Regions from separate parts of the Clostridium sp. D5 genome, predicted to be linked through region 3. Evidence: riboswitches for the same ligand, from Rfam matches in the RefSeq annotation. Region 3 holds a riboswitch; each other region holds the start of a gene.
The links. A riboswitch is a leader RNA that binds a small molecule or an ion and turns the genes downstream of it on or off. The one in region 3 is predicted to bind cobalamin.
Positions count from the first base shown of each region.

Region 1: it holds a riboswitch for cobalamin, as region 3 does, so the genes downstream of both, HMPREF0240_RS07560 (energy-coupling factor ABC transporter permease) here and HMPREF0240_RS04725 (diphthine--ammonia ligase) in region 3, are expected to answer to the same signal.
Region 2: it holds a riboswitch for cobalamin, as region 3 does, so the genes downstream of both, HMPREF0240_RS07535 (ASKHA domain-containing protein) here and HMPREF0240_RS04725 (diphthine--ammonia ligase) in region 3, are expected to answer to the same signal.

Region 1 covers NZ_GL870810.1:262,477-265,956, reverse strand. The annotation lists gene cbiQ (cobalt ECF transporter T component CbiQ) at 1-667, opposite strand, end outside; gene HMPREF0240_RS07565 (cobalt transport protein CbiN) at 689-1,000, opposite strand; gene HMPREF0240_RS07560 (energy-coupling factor ABC transporter permease) at 1,002-1,751, opposite strand; cobalamin riboswitch at 1,857-2,049, opposite strand; gene HMPREF0240_RS07555 (cob(I)yrinic acid a,c-diamide adenosyltransferase) at 2,133-2,660, opposite strand; gene cobK (precorrin-6A reductase) at 2,801-3,480, opposite strand, start outside.
Region 2 covers NZ_GL870810.1:256,284-259,763, forward strand. The annotation lists gene HMPREF0240_RS07525 (GTP-binding protein) at 1-518, shown strand, start outside; gene HMPREF0240_RS07530 (corrinoid protein) at 636-1,274, shown strand; cobalamin riboswitch at 1,283-1,467, shown strand; gene HMPREF0240_RS07535 (ASKHA domain-containing protein) at 1,630-3,480, shown strand, end outside.
Region 3 covers NZ_GL870809.1:1,118,812-1,122,291, reverse strand. The annotation lists gene HMPREF0240_RS04730 (substrate-binding domain-containing protein) at 1-865, opposite strand, end outside; cobalamin riboswitch at 1,234-1,420, shown strand; gene HMPREF0240_RS04725 (diphthine--ammonia ligase) at 1,710-2,369, shown strand; gene HMPREF0240_RS04715 (ECF transporter S component) at 2,831-3,480, opposite strand, start outside.

The sequences.
Region 1 (3,480 bases), on a different contig from region 3:
TCTTACCGTCATAGCACCTCGATTCCATAGCATCATACAATGCATTGGACCGCTTAAATGCGCGGAGCAGCAGGCCCGCCGCCATCTTTCCGAAGGAATTGACCGAGGTTCTGAAATCTCGGTTGCCCAGTCTTGACTTCTGAGACACCATGATGGCGGATGCCGTGTCCATCAGCACGAAAATGAACCGGTAAATCAAAAGCATAAGTTCCGTCAATATCTCCGGACAGTGCAGTTTTGTAAGAACACCCAGGATATCAGTCATTGTTGTATTGAGTGATAAAAAGTACAGGCAGGTCACGCTTGCCATGGCTGTTGCAATCAGCTGTATCCCGAAAAGCAGGGACTGAAAACTACCCGTGATAAAAAAGCTGCCCACTGGAATTGCATAGGCATCCAGTGGGACTTTTGAGATATTGACTATGATCGCCAGTGTACTCAATATAAGGAATGTAAAAGGCACAGCCAGCAGCTTTACATACTGTTTGGCCGCTATATGTCCTTTTTTCACGGTAAGGTATGCATTGACTGCAAAAACAATACCGGCAATGACCAGTGAACGGCTGATAACGCAGAACAGCAGAGTTATCATGGAAAATGCAAACTTTTCACCTGCATTTACATATCTTAAACCGGAGCGATAACAGAGCTTATCTACTACAATCATGCTGCCTTCCTTCCCAGAACTTTATTCCGTCTTGTTCTGCCATTTTTTTCTTTCTACGAATCGTCCCATTACAAAAGCGATAATACCGACTCCGATTCCTGTCTGAAGACAGAAGATCAGGCTTTCCACTTCACCCGGCAGTTCTCCCCCTAGCGCAGTCTCAAGCACCGGTGTAAACCATGGAGTATATTCTCCCTGTATTTCTTCGATCATGACGCTCCCTGCATCATCTGAACCGCCGAACTCAGCGCCTTTTTTTGCGAACAGGGGCACAATTGCAATCAATACAGCTACGATCAGAAGAATGATAACTGTTTTCGTATTTTTACTCATCTTATTTTGCCTCCTTTAAAAATCCGATTGCTTTCAGTTCCGGTTTTGCATAAGCTTCCAGTCCGATTACGATGATGACTGTGAGAATACCCTCGATGACTGCCAGCGGCAGCTGTGTCGGTGCAAATACTCCCAGGAATTTGACAGCGGATGCCGCTACGCCGCCCGCCTCGGATGGGTATGCAAGTGCCAGCTGGATACTGGTCACACAGTATGTAAAGATATCTCCCAGAAAAGCGGCCAGGAATACTGATATTTTACGGTTAACATTCATTTTTTTACAGAGCTGGTATATTCCAAATGACAGAAGCGGTCCTGCAATCGCCATGGAGAACGTATTGGCTCCCAGTGTTGTCAGTCCGCCGTGAGCGAGCAGAATCGCCTGAAATAAAAGTACGATAATTCCCAGCACACTGACTGCCGCAGGTCCGAACAGGATTGCTCCCAGTCCGGTTCCGGTCATATGGGAACAGCTTCCTGTCACTGACGGTATTTTCAGGGATGATATTACAAAAATAAACGCCCCTGCCATAGCAATCAGCATGATCGATTTTCTATTTTCTTTCACTCTTTTTTTCAGGGATATCAGGCCGGCAACCAGAAACGGGACACAGATTACGCCCCAGGCAATGCAGTATTTTACCGGAAGGTAACCCTCCATGATATGCATTGCATTAACAGCCGGTGTGACGGCAAACATCAGCGCGAATGCGATGGCTGCCTTGAGTAAGATTTTTTCTTTTTTTGACATGTCTCTCTCTCCTTTTTTGTGATATTGTTGTTTCGAAATACCTCCCAGGTATACCACAAAATCGTACGAGATCTGCAGCATAACACCCGGTCATATTCCCGTAACCATTCAGATCCATTTAAAAGCGGGTTTTCTGACTAAGGCATCTGCACGGTATTCCGCCTTCCCATGAGAACTCTCACAGTGACATAATGGATACCATTCCACCTATACAGCAACGGGTATTGTGCAGGATTCACACCTGCTTCCCCTTAGGCCGCCCTCAGCAGATTCGGATACTGCATCGGGACAGCTTACTTCTAAATTGTATGCCAGACCTGAACTATATACCTAAAGAGCACGCTGCCCTTTGGGTCATTTTTTATACAGAGGTATCTCCTCCTAAAACTCGATTCCCCGTCTTGCCCGGATCTCCCGGTCAAAGGGATGTTTGATCTTCTTGATCTCGGAAACATAGTCCGCAAGCTTAATAAGCTTCTCATCCGGATTCCGTCCGGTCAGGACGACCTCCAGTTCCTCTGGTTTACTTTCCAAAAAGGCCAGTGCCTTATTGTGCTCAATGAGGCCATAATTATAGGCGGCCATAAACTCATCGATCACTAGCAAATCAAAGTGCCCGGATACCGCTTTGTCACAGACTGTATCCCAAAGCCGGGCATAAGTCTCCTCTGCCTCCGCCTTTTCTCTATCACACAGCGTATTAAAAAATCCAAACGCTTTGTCCACATGAAGAACTGTAATCCCATCCACCGCATCCAGTATCTTCAGCTCACCGGAAACTTCATTCTTCAAAAAGCGCGCGAACAGAACTTTCATTCCACTCCCTGCGGCCCTGACTGCAAGTCCTGTTGCAGCGGTCGTCTTCCCTTTTCCATCTCCACAGTAGATATGTATCAGTCCGTTTTTCATTCATACACCTCATTCATAACCTTATTTATTTTATCATAATTTGTCATAATATGCAATTTTCACTACTTAGCATTGTATCCGATTTTCAATGTTGCTGTTTGTACTTTTTTTCCTAGTTTGTGTAATTTTTTAAGAAGGGGTCAGACCCCTTTGCCCTCCGTATTCAGAATATTCTGAAGATATTTTTTTGTTTCTTCTACGCTGTGCCCCGTCTCTGCAGGCCTTCCGATCACTACCAGCGTTACTCCTGTCTCTTTTGCCGCCTCCAGTTTTTCCTCAAATCCCCCAGCTTTGCCGGATTCTTTTGTCACAAAATAATCTGCATCCGTATCCTTAAGCATGGCGATATTCAGTTCCTTCGAAAAGGGCCCCTGCATGGCAATGAGGTGAGCCCCCTTAAACCCAAGCTCCACACTCTCTTCCACGGACTCTTTCGTAGACAGAACCCTGGCAAAACACCGCTCTTTATAATTCTCTATTTCTGTATACAGCTTTAATTCTTTGCTTCCTGTGGAAATGAAAATCCTGCCTTCCCGTGTTTTCAGATATTCCACTGCCTCTGCTACGGAATCCACCAGTACCATATTCTCATATGAATGAGCGCCGCCGGTACTGCTCTCATCGCGCAGACAACGGATATACCCGGCCTCACTTCTGCTGCAGGCATTTTTTATGTTCTCCGTAACCAGACGGGCAAAGGGATGAGTAGCATCTATGACAAGCTCTATCTGGTGCTTCCGGATGAATCCGCAGATTGCCTCTTCGTCCATCCTGCCTGTAATAATCCTGATATTTGGAATCTCCTCCACGCATTCCGTGC
Region 2 (3,480 bases), on a different contig from region 3:
TTGTAATAAAGAAGCAGCTGGCCGTCAGCGATCTTGTGCTTATTAATAAAACCGATCTTGCATCCAAAGAACAGATTGAAGAAATAAAGGGGATCGTCAAGATGCACCGTCCGGGTGCCGGGGTCCATACGACTACTTATGGCAGGATCGAAAGCAGCTGGCTGAATCCCGCTGTGCCGGCAGACAGACAGCCGGAAGAACCGATCTTACAGAGCGCGGACATCACCCTGAAAAAATATCTGCTCCGTTTGAAACCGGGGCAGGCACCGGGAAAGCTTCAGAAATTCGTTGAAATGTTTCTGGATGATACTTACCGTGTAAAAGGATTTGTGGAGGCAGACGGAGAAATCTATCTGGTGGACTGCGTAGGCAGCATTTATAAAGCCGAGAAGTTTGAAGGAAAGCCGGAACATATCAATGATCTGGTGGTCTTATCCGGAAATGGCCTGCCCGTCAGAAAATCCCTGAGAAAAGCAATGGAGTGGTACCCGGAAATTGTAGAAGAAATAAAAAAATAAACAAAAAATGAGATATTAATACAAAGAGTTCCAAAAAAATTACTAAAAACATAATTGCAAATAAGGTAGAATAATAATCAAAGCAGACACGCTTAAAGAATGATGGAGGTATGTAAAATGTCAAAGATTCAGGAAATTTCAGAATTCCTTCAAAAAGGAAGGGCAAAAAATGTAAAGGCACTGGTACAGGAGGCTCTGGACGAGGGGCAGGATCCAAAAGAGATTTTAAATGAAGGTCTTTTATCAGGAATGATGATCATCGGTGCAAAGTTTAAAAACAACGAGGTATTCGTACCGGAAGTTCTGGTAGCAGCAAGAGCTATGAATGCAGGACTTACAGTTCTGGAGCCAAAACTGGTTGAAGTAGGAAATGAGCCGGTTGGTAAGGCAGTTATCGGTACAGTACAGGGTGACCTGCATGATATCGGAAAGAACCTTGTAGTAATGATGCTGAAAGGCGCAGGCTTTGAGATCCACGATATCGGCGTAGATGTTGAGCCGGCTGTATTTATTGACAAAGCAGAAGAAGTAGGCGCAGATGTAATCTGTATGTCAGCACTTCTTACAACAACAATGCCGAAGATGCAGGATTGTATCGATCAGCTGAACGAAAAAGGACTTCGCGACAAGTACATCGTTATGGTCGGCGGCGCTCCGGTTAATGACAGTTTTGCAGAGCAGATTGGTGCTGACTACTATACACCAGATGCAGCAACAGCAGCAGAAGTTGCAAAGAAAGCAGTTACAGAGAAATAAAGTGCCCTTTGGGAAATAAGTGCGGATGGTAACAACAAAGAGCATTTAGAGAAGGAAACCGGTGTGAATCCGGTGCAGGCTTACCCCTACTGTAAACGTGGACGAAGAATAAAAGCCATTGTCCGTCAGGATGAGAAGGCATTCCAAGGATGAAACGTGAGCCAGGATACTTACATATCCCTATGGACCTGTTTTGGGTGGGAAACAGGATTCCGTTTTAATTTTATATAGTGTGTCAGCATCGAACTCTTTTTACAAGGAGTTTTTCTTTTTATACAGGAAAAATAATTGAACAGGGTTATTGAAACTGCAGGGACGGGGATGGCTTTTCCGGCAGTTGAGAGAGGACAAGAAGATGAAAATAACGGAATTTAATATAGAAATATGCAGAGAGAATGTGTTCGCTCTGATAGACTGCTTCGAAGGCAGCGCGACATATGATGATGTGGCAGAAGAGTATGAGGCGATGCTTCCGGAGGCATATAAGAAAATAGAGCCGATTGCTCTGCTGGAGTTCGGGGATGTGGACGGATTTGATCTCAGCCGGTATGGGGAAGGGATTCATCAGGCACTGTACTGCGTTACTTCCGTAGGCGGACAGCTGAGCCGATGGTCTACACAACTGTTTGCAGAAGGAGATTATCTGGGCGGAATGCTGGCGGATGCCATTGCGGATGATTATCTTTTTCAGATGGATCATCAGCTTCAGCCTCAGATTATCGCAATGTGCAGAGCGAAAAAGTGCGGAGTGTCCCATCGGCTGGAGGCGCCGCAGGATATTCCGATGGAGGCCCAGAAGAAAGCTCTGGCAGTGACCGGCAGAGAAAACAGCGCGGGCATCCGTGTGCTGGACAGCTGTATGTATGATCCGGTCAAGACGACGTGCCAGGTCTACCTGACGGCAGATCATTCAGACATGTTCCGCATTCATCATAACTGCGCGAGCTGCCCGAATGTTAACTGCAGCCTCAGAAATGTTTCGGATTATACAATTATGCTTCATGATGGAGATGAACTCAGAGTTTTAAAAGGCAAAAAGGGACATTCTCTGATGGAGATACTTCAGGAGCAGGGTATATTCCTGCCGGCAGTCTGTGCAGGAAGAGGAACCTGCGGAAAGTGCGGTATTCAGGTTCTGGAGGGGGATATCGCTCCGTCAGAGCAGGATGGAAAATTCTTCAGCGGGGAGCAGCTGCAGGATGGATTCCGTCTGGCATGCAAGGCTTATCCTGAGGATGACTGTGTGATCTCAGTTGGGCTCCATAAAGAAGAGGAGTTCGCTGTTCTGGCGGATGATGAACAAACGGCAGGGAGAGCGGCAAGAAGCAGCGCAAAAGCGGGCGTGCGTTATGGAATTGCCGTGGATATCGGCACGACAACAATCGCGATGCAGTTGATCAATATGGAGACAAAGGAAGCCGAGGATGTTTTTACAACGATCAACCGACAGAGGGCATATGGTGCTGATGTAATCAGCAGAATAGAAGCTTCCAACGGAGGCAAAAAGGAAGCGCTGAGAAAGAGCATTCAGACAGATCTGCTTCAGGGAATCGGGAGTCTGACAGAGAACGGAAAAATAAAGATCGAAAAAATGGTAATCGGGGCCAATACAACCATGGTGCACCTTCTGATGGGCTACTCCTGTGAAACATTGGGCGTATTCCCTTTTACACCGGTCAATATTGATACGATATATACTAATTATGCAGAACTTTTCGGCCAGAATGACATGGCGTTTGAAATTGTGATTTTCCCCGGCATATCCACTTACGTGGGAGGAGATATTACGGCAGGATTGTATGCCCTGGATTTTGACAGGAGGGAGAAGGTATCCGTACTGATTGACCTTGGAACAAACGGCGAGATGGCAATTGGCAATAAGGACCGCATTCTGACGACATCGACGGCAGCCGGGCCCGCGTTTGAGGGCGGAAATATAACATTCGGGACAGGAAGCGTGCCGGGAGCAATCTGCAAGGTGGAGCTGAAGGACGGGCATGCGGTGACGGGAACGATCCAGGACGCCAAACCGGTCGGAATCTGCGGTACCGGGGTTATTGACGCCGTTTACGAACTGGTTAAGGCCGAGCTTGTGGACGAAACAGGTCTTATGGACGAGGATTATTTTGACGATGGTTTTCCGCTCGCAGAAAGCGGGGATGGGACAGAGATTGCTTTCTTTCAGAAAGATGTGAGGGAGATTCAG
Region 3 (3,480 bases):
TCTTCTCTATGATATATTGAATTGTCTCATACCCAATCTCGTACCCTGACTGCGCCGCCAAAGCCTGGATTCCGCCTTCTGCCACGGCCTCCAGCGCATCCTGCTGCGCATCCACTGTCACAAGCACAACCGGATGCTGTTCCATATACTTCATAATTCCCAGCGCTGTCACCGCACTGGTGGCAAAGATCCCCTTCACATCCGGGTGCTCCTCCATAAGACGGGTGATCTCTTTTTCAGACATCTGAAGGTTGCTGTATCCGCTCTCTACAAACGCGACTTCCATGTTTGTATTCTCTTCTATATAATCCGAGAACCCCTTTACCCTGCTGGCATGCCCCGATTGTTCCAGATTCCCCGAAATAATCCCAACTTTTCCATTGCCGCCAAGCGCCTTGGCCATATATTCGGCCAGTCCCCTTCCCGCCTTTTCATTATCAATTCCAATATAGGGAATATCCTGGCTCATAATCCTGGTGTCATAGGAATAAACCGGGATTCCGTTTTCCTTCGCTGCTGCCAGATACGCGTCCGCACCAAAGGACTGAATCGGAGAAACCGCCAGCGCGTCCACGCCCTTCGCGATCAGGTCATCAATCATCTTCTTCTGCAGACTGTCGTCCGTCTCCGAATCCGGTGACAGTGTAATCACTGTGACGCCGTAATCTTTTGCAGCCTTCTCCATTCCAGAATAAACAGACATCCAGTATTCACTGCTTTTGGACTTTGTGACGACACCAATTACATATTCTTCCTTCTCTTTTGACTGCCCGGCACTGCCTGCGCATCCGGACAGCACCAGTACACAAAGTACAGACAGCAGTACTTTCCCCATGTGTTTTCTCAGATTCCCGCCCCCGTACATCCGTACACCTTCTTTCCACTGCTTTACAGAAAACAAGCGTCTGCTTTTAAAAAAAGAGAGGGATCGTCTCGCCTCTCCTAAGATTTCTTAGTTCATTATAATTGTTTCTTCTTCCCCGTGTCAATAGTGCCCCGATTTCTCTTCTATGTTTAATCGGCAGCCACTGGTCTCGCCCCATGCATTTGTGCACGGCTTACGCTGACAAAAATATAACCCCGATAAAATATTGCTGAAAGCGATCATGACTAATCAGATAAATTTAAAAATTAATGTAATATTCAGATAAATCTTTGAAATGCATTGATAATTATAAGCATTTGATATAAAATACTTCTATCAGATTCACTTAATACTATTGATTCTTAATAAAGATTACAATGGTTCAATACGATAGAAGTGCAATTTTACACTTTAGGAAGTCTGGTGAGATTCCAGTACAGTTTTATCCCTACTGTAATGAGTTACGAAAGCTACACAACCACTGGTTGATCCGGGAAGGGCAGCAATTAGGTCTGAACTTTAGTCAGGATACAAGTATTGAATCATTAGAAAGCGTCTGAAGGCATAGAGCAGAGGTTTATTTTTTATGCTCTTAAGAATCAGAAAACCATTTAGTATTGGAATAGGAGGAGGTCAGTAATGGGATTGGAGTTTGTTATTTTATTAGTTGTTATAATAGTAATAGCTTCTCAAATATTGAGAAGAATGTATGAGATAATTTCGCTTTTAAAAGAAATACTGGAAAAGATATGAAAACAATTTATGACATCATGCACTGCGAGAGTAAAGCCATCCTAATGCGGCCGCAGCTGCTTCCACTCATTATTTATCCGGAGGAAAACAAATGAATGAACTAAAAGGTAAAAAATTCGTTGCATCCTACAGCAGCGGAAAAGACAGCACCCTCTCCATCTACAAAGCAATACAGTCCGGCATGATTCCCATGGCCCTGATCATGACCTACAACACGGACCGGGAGCGAAGCTGGTTCCACGGAATCAGCTCCCAAGTCATCCAAAAACTCGAGACATCCATGAACCTCCCCATCACCCTGATCAAAACAAGCGGTGAGGATTACGAAAAAAACTTCGAAAAAGAACTCCTGTCTCAAAAATCAGCCGGAGCAGAAGTCTGCGTCTTCGGCGACATCGACCTGGAAGAACACCTGGCCTGGTGCAGCACCCGCTGCCAAAACGCCGGCCTTCAGCCATCCTTCCCACTCTGGCAGAAAAGCCGCAGACAAGCCGTCCTGGAATTCCTAGAGGCAGGCTTCACCACCCACATAACCGTAGTAGACACCGAAAGAATGTCCCCCGACTACCTGGGCCAGCCTCTGACTCCCGCCCTCATAGCCTCAATGGAAAAAGACAACATAGACGTCTGCGGCGAAAACGGAGAATACCACACCTTCGTAACAGGAGGCCCCCTCTTCAAAACCTCCCTGGGCATAAAATTCTCCGCACCAATTCCCCGCGGCAAATACCTGACCCTGGAAGTCGAATAGCACTCCTTTAATAACAATATTTTTTTATACTCACAAGCCCCCGCTGCACATCCCGCGCCGCCAGCCCCATCCGCCTCCCCCGTCCGTGACTCCCCGTTGAATTTTCACCTGCCGCCCAGAAAAGCCCAGCCCGCTGAAAGTCTGCCGGGGAAGGTACGGCGGGACGCAGCAGGGCATTTTGGCAGCGTAAGAATGCGCTTACACCCTCTTATATCAAAATCGGACTCTTATATGGATGTGATCTGCTTCCGAAGCAGATCACAAGCCGGCCTGAGCCGCGGAATTCATCAGAATTCCACGGTGAATGCCGGTGGTTCCATATAAGAGTCCGATTTTGATATTAGAGGGTGTTAGCAAATGGCCCGCCGCCAAAATGCCCTGCTGCGTCCCGCCGTACCTTCCCCGGCAGACTTTCAGCGGGCGCCCCCTTTCCCAAAGCCTCCCCATGAAAATACATACGCTTAAAAGATCCCATGTTTCACCTGAATCCGGTTCATCTTATCTCCAATCGGCCTGATAGTCAGCATCAGGAATACTACATTGGACACACAGTACGTAATTGTCACCGGCACCGCAGTCGCAAGCGCCCCCAGATACCTGTACCAGTTCCAGCCTCCCTCGAAGCTGAGCACCGTCCAGATATCCATAAGCCCTGAATAAGCGATCCCCGAGAATATACCATATATAATCAGCGGTATACGGTGACGCAGGAGCGCCCGCAGCCCCGGGAATCCGGCGATCATCCCGATGATTCCCCAGGAAAACATCTGAAAAGGTGTCCATGGTCCCTGCCCGAAAAAGATATTGGAAACAACTGCCGATAGTGAGCCTACCAGAAATCCGGATTCAGGCCCCATATAGATTCCGGTCAATACCACGATAGCCGTCACGGGTTTAAAAAAAGGGATCGGACCAAAAATAAATCGGCCCACCACGGAAATTGCTGTCATCACTGCCAGCAGCACCATCCGACGGATACTCCCCTCCCGCTTCTCATAGGCGAGATAAAAGGCACCGCATGCAATCAGTACGATCATCATGGAAACCAGATTGTACTTCCGGTCTGACAACAACCGGATACCCAAAACAATCAAAAAGATCACCCCTGCCG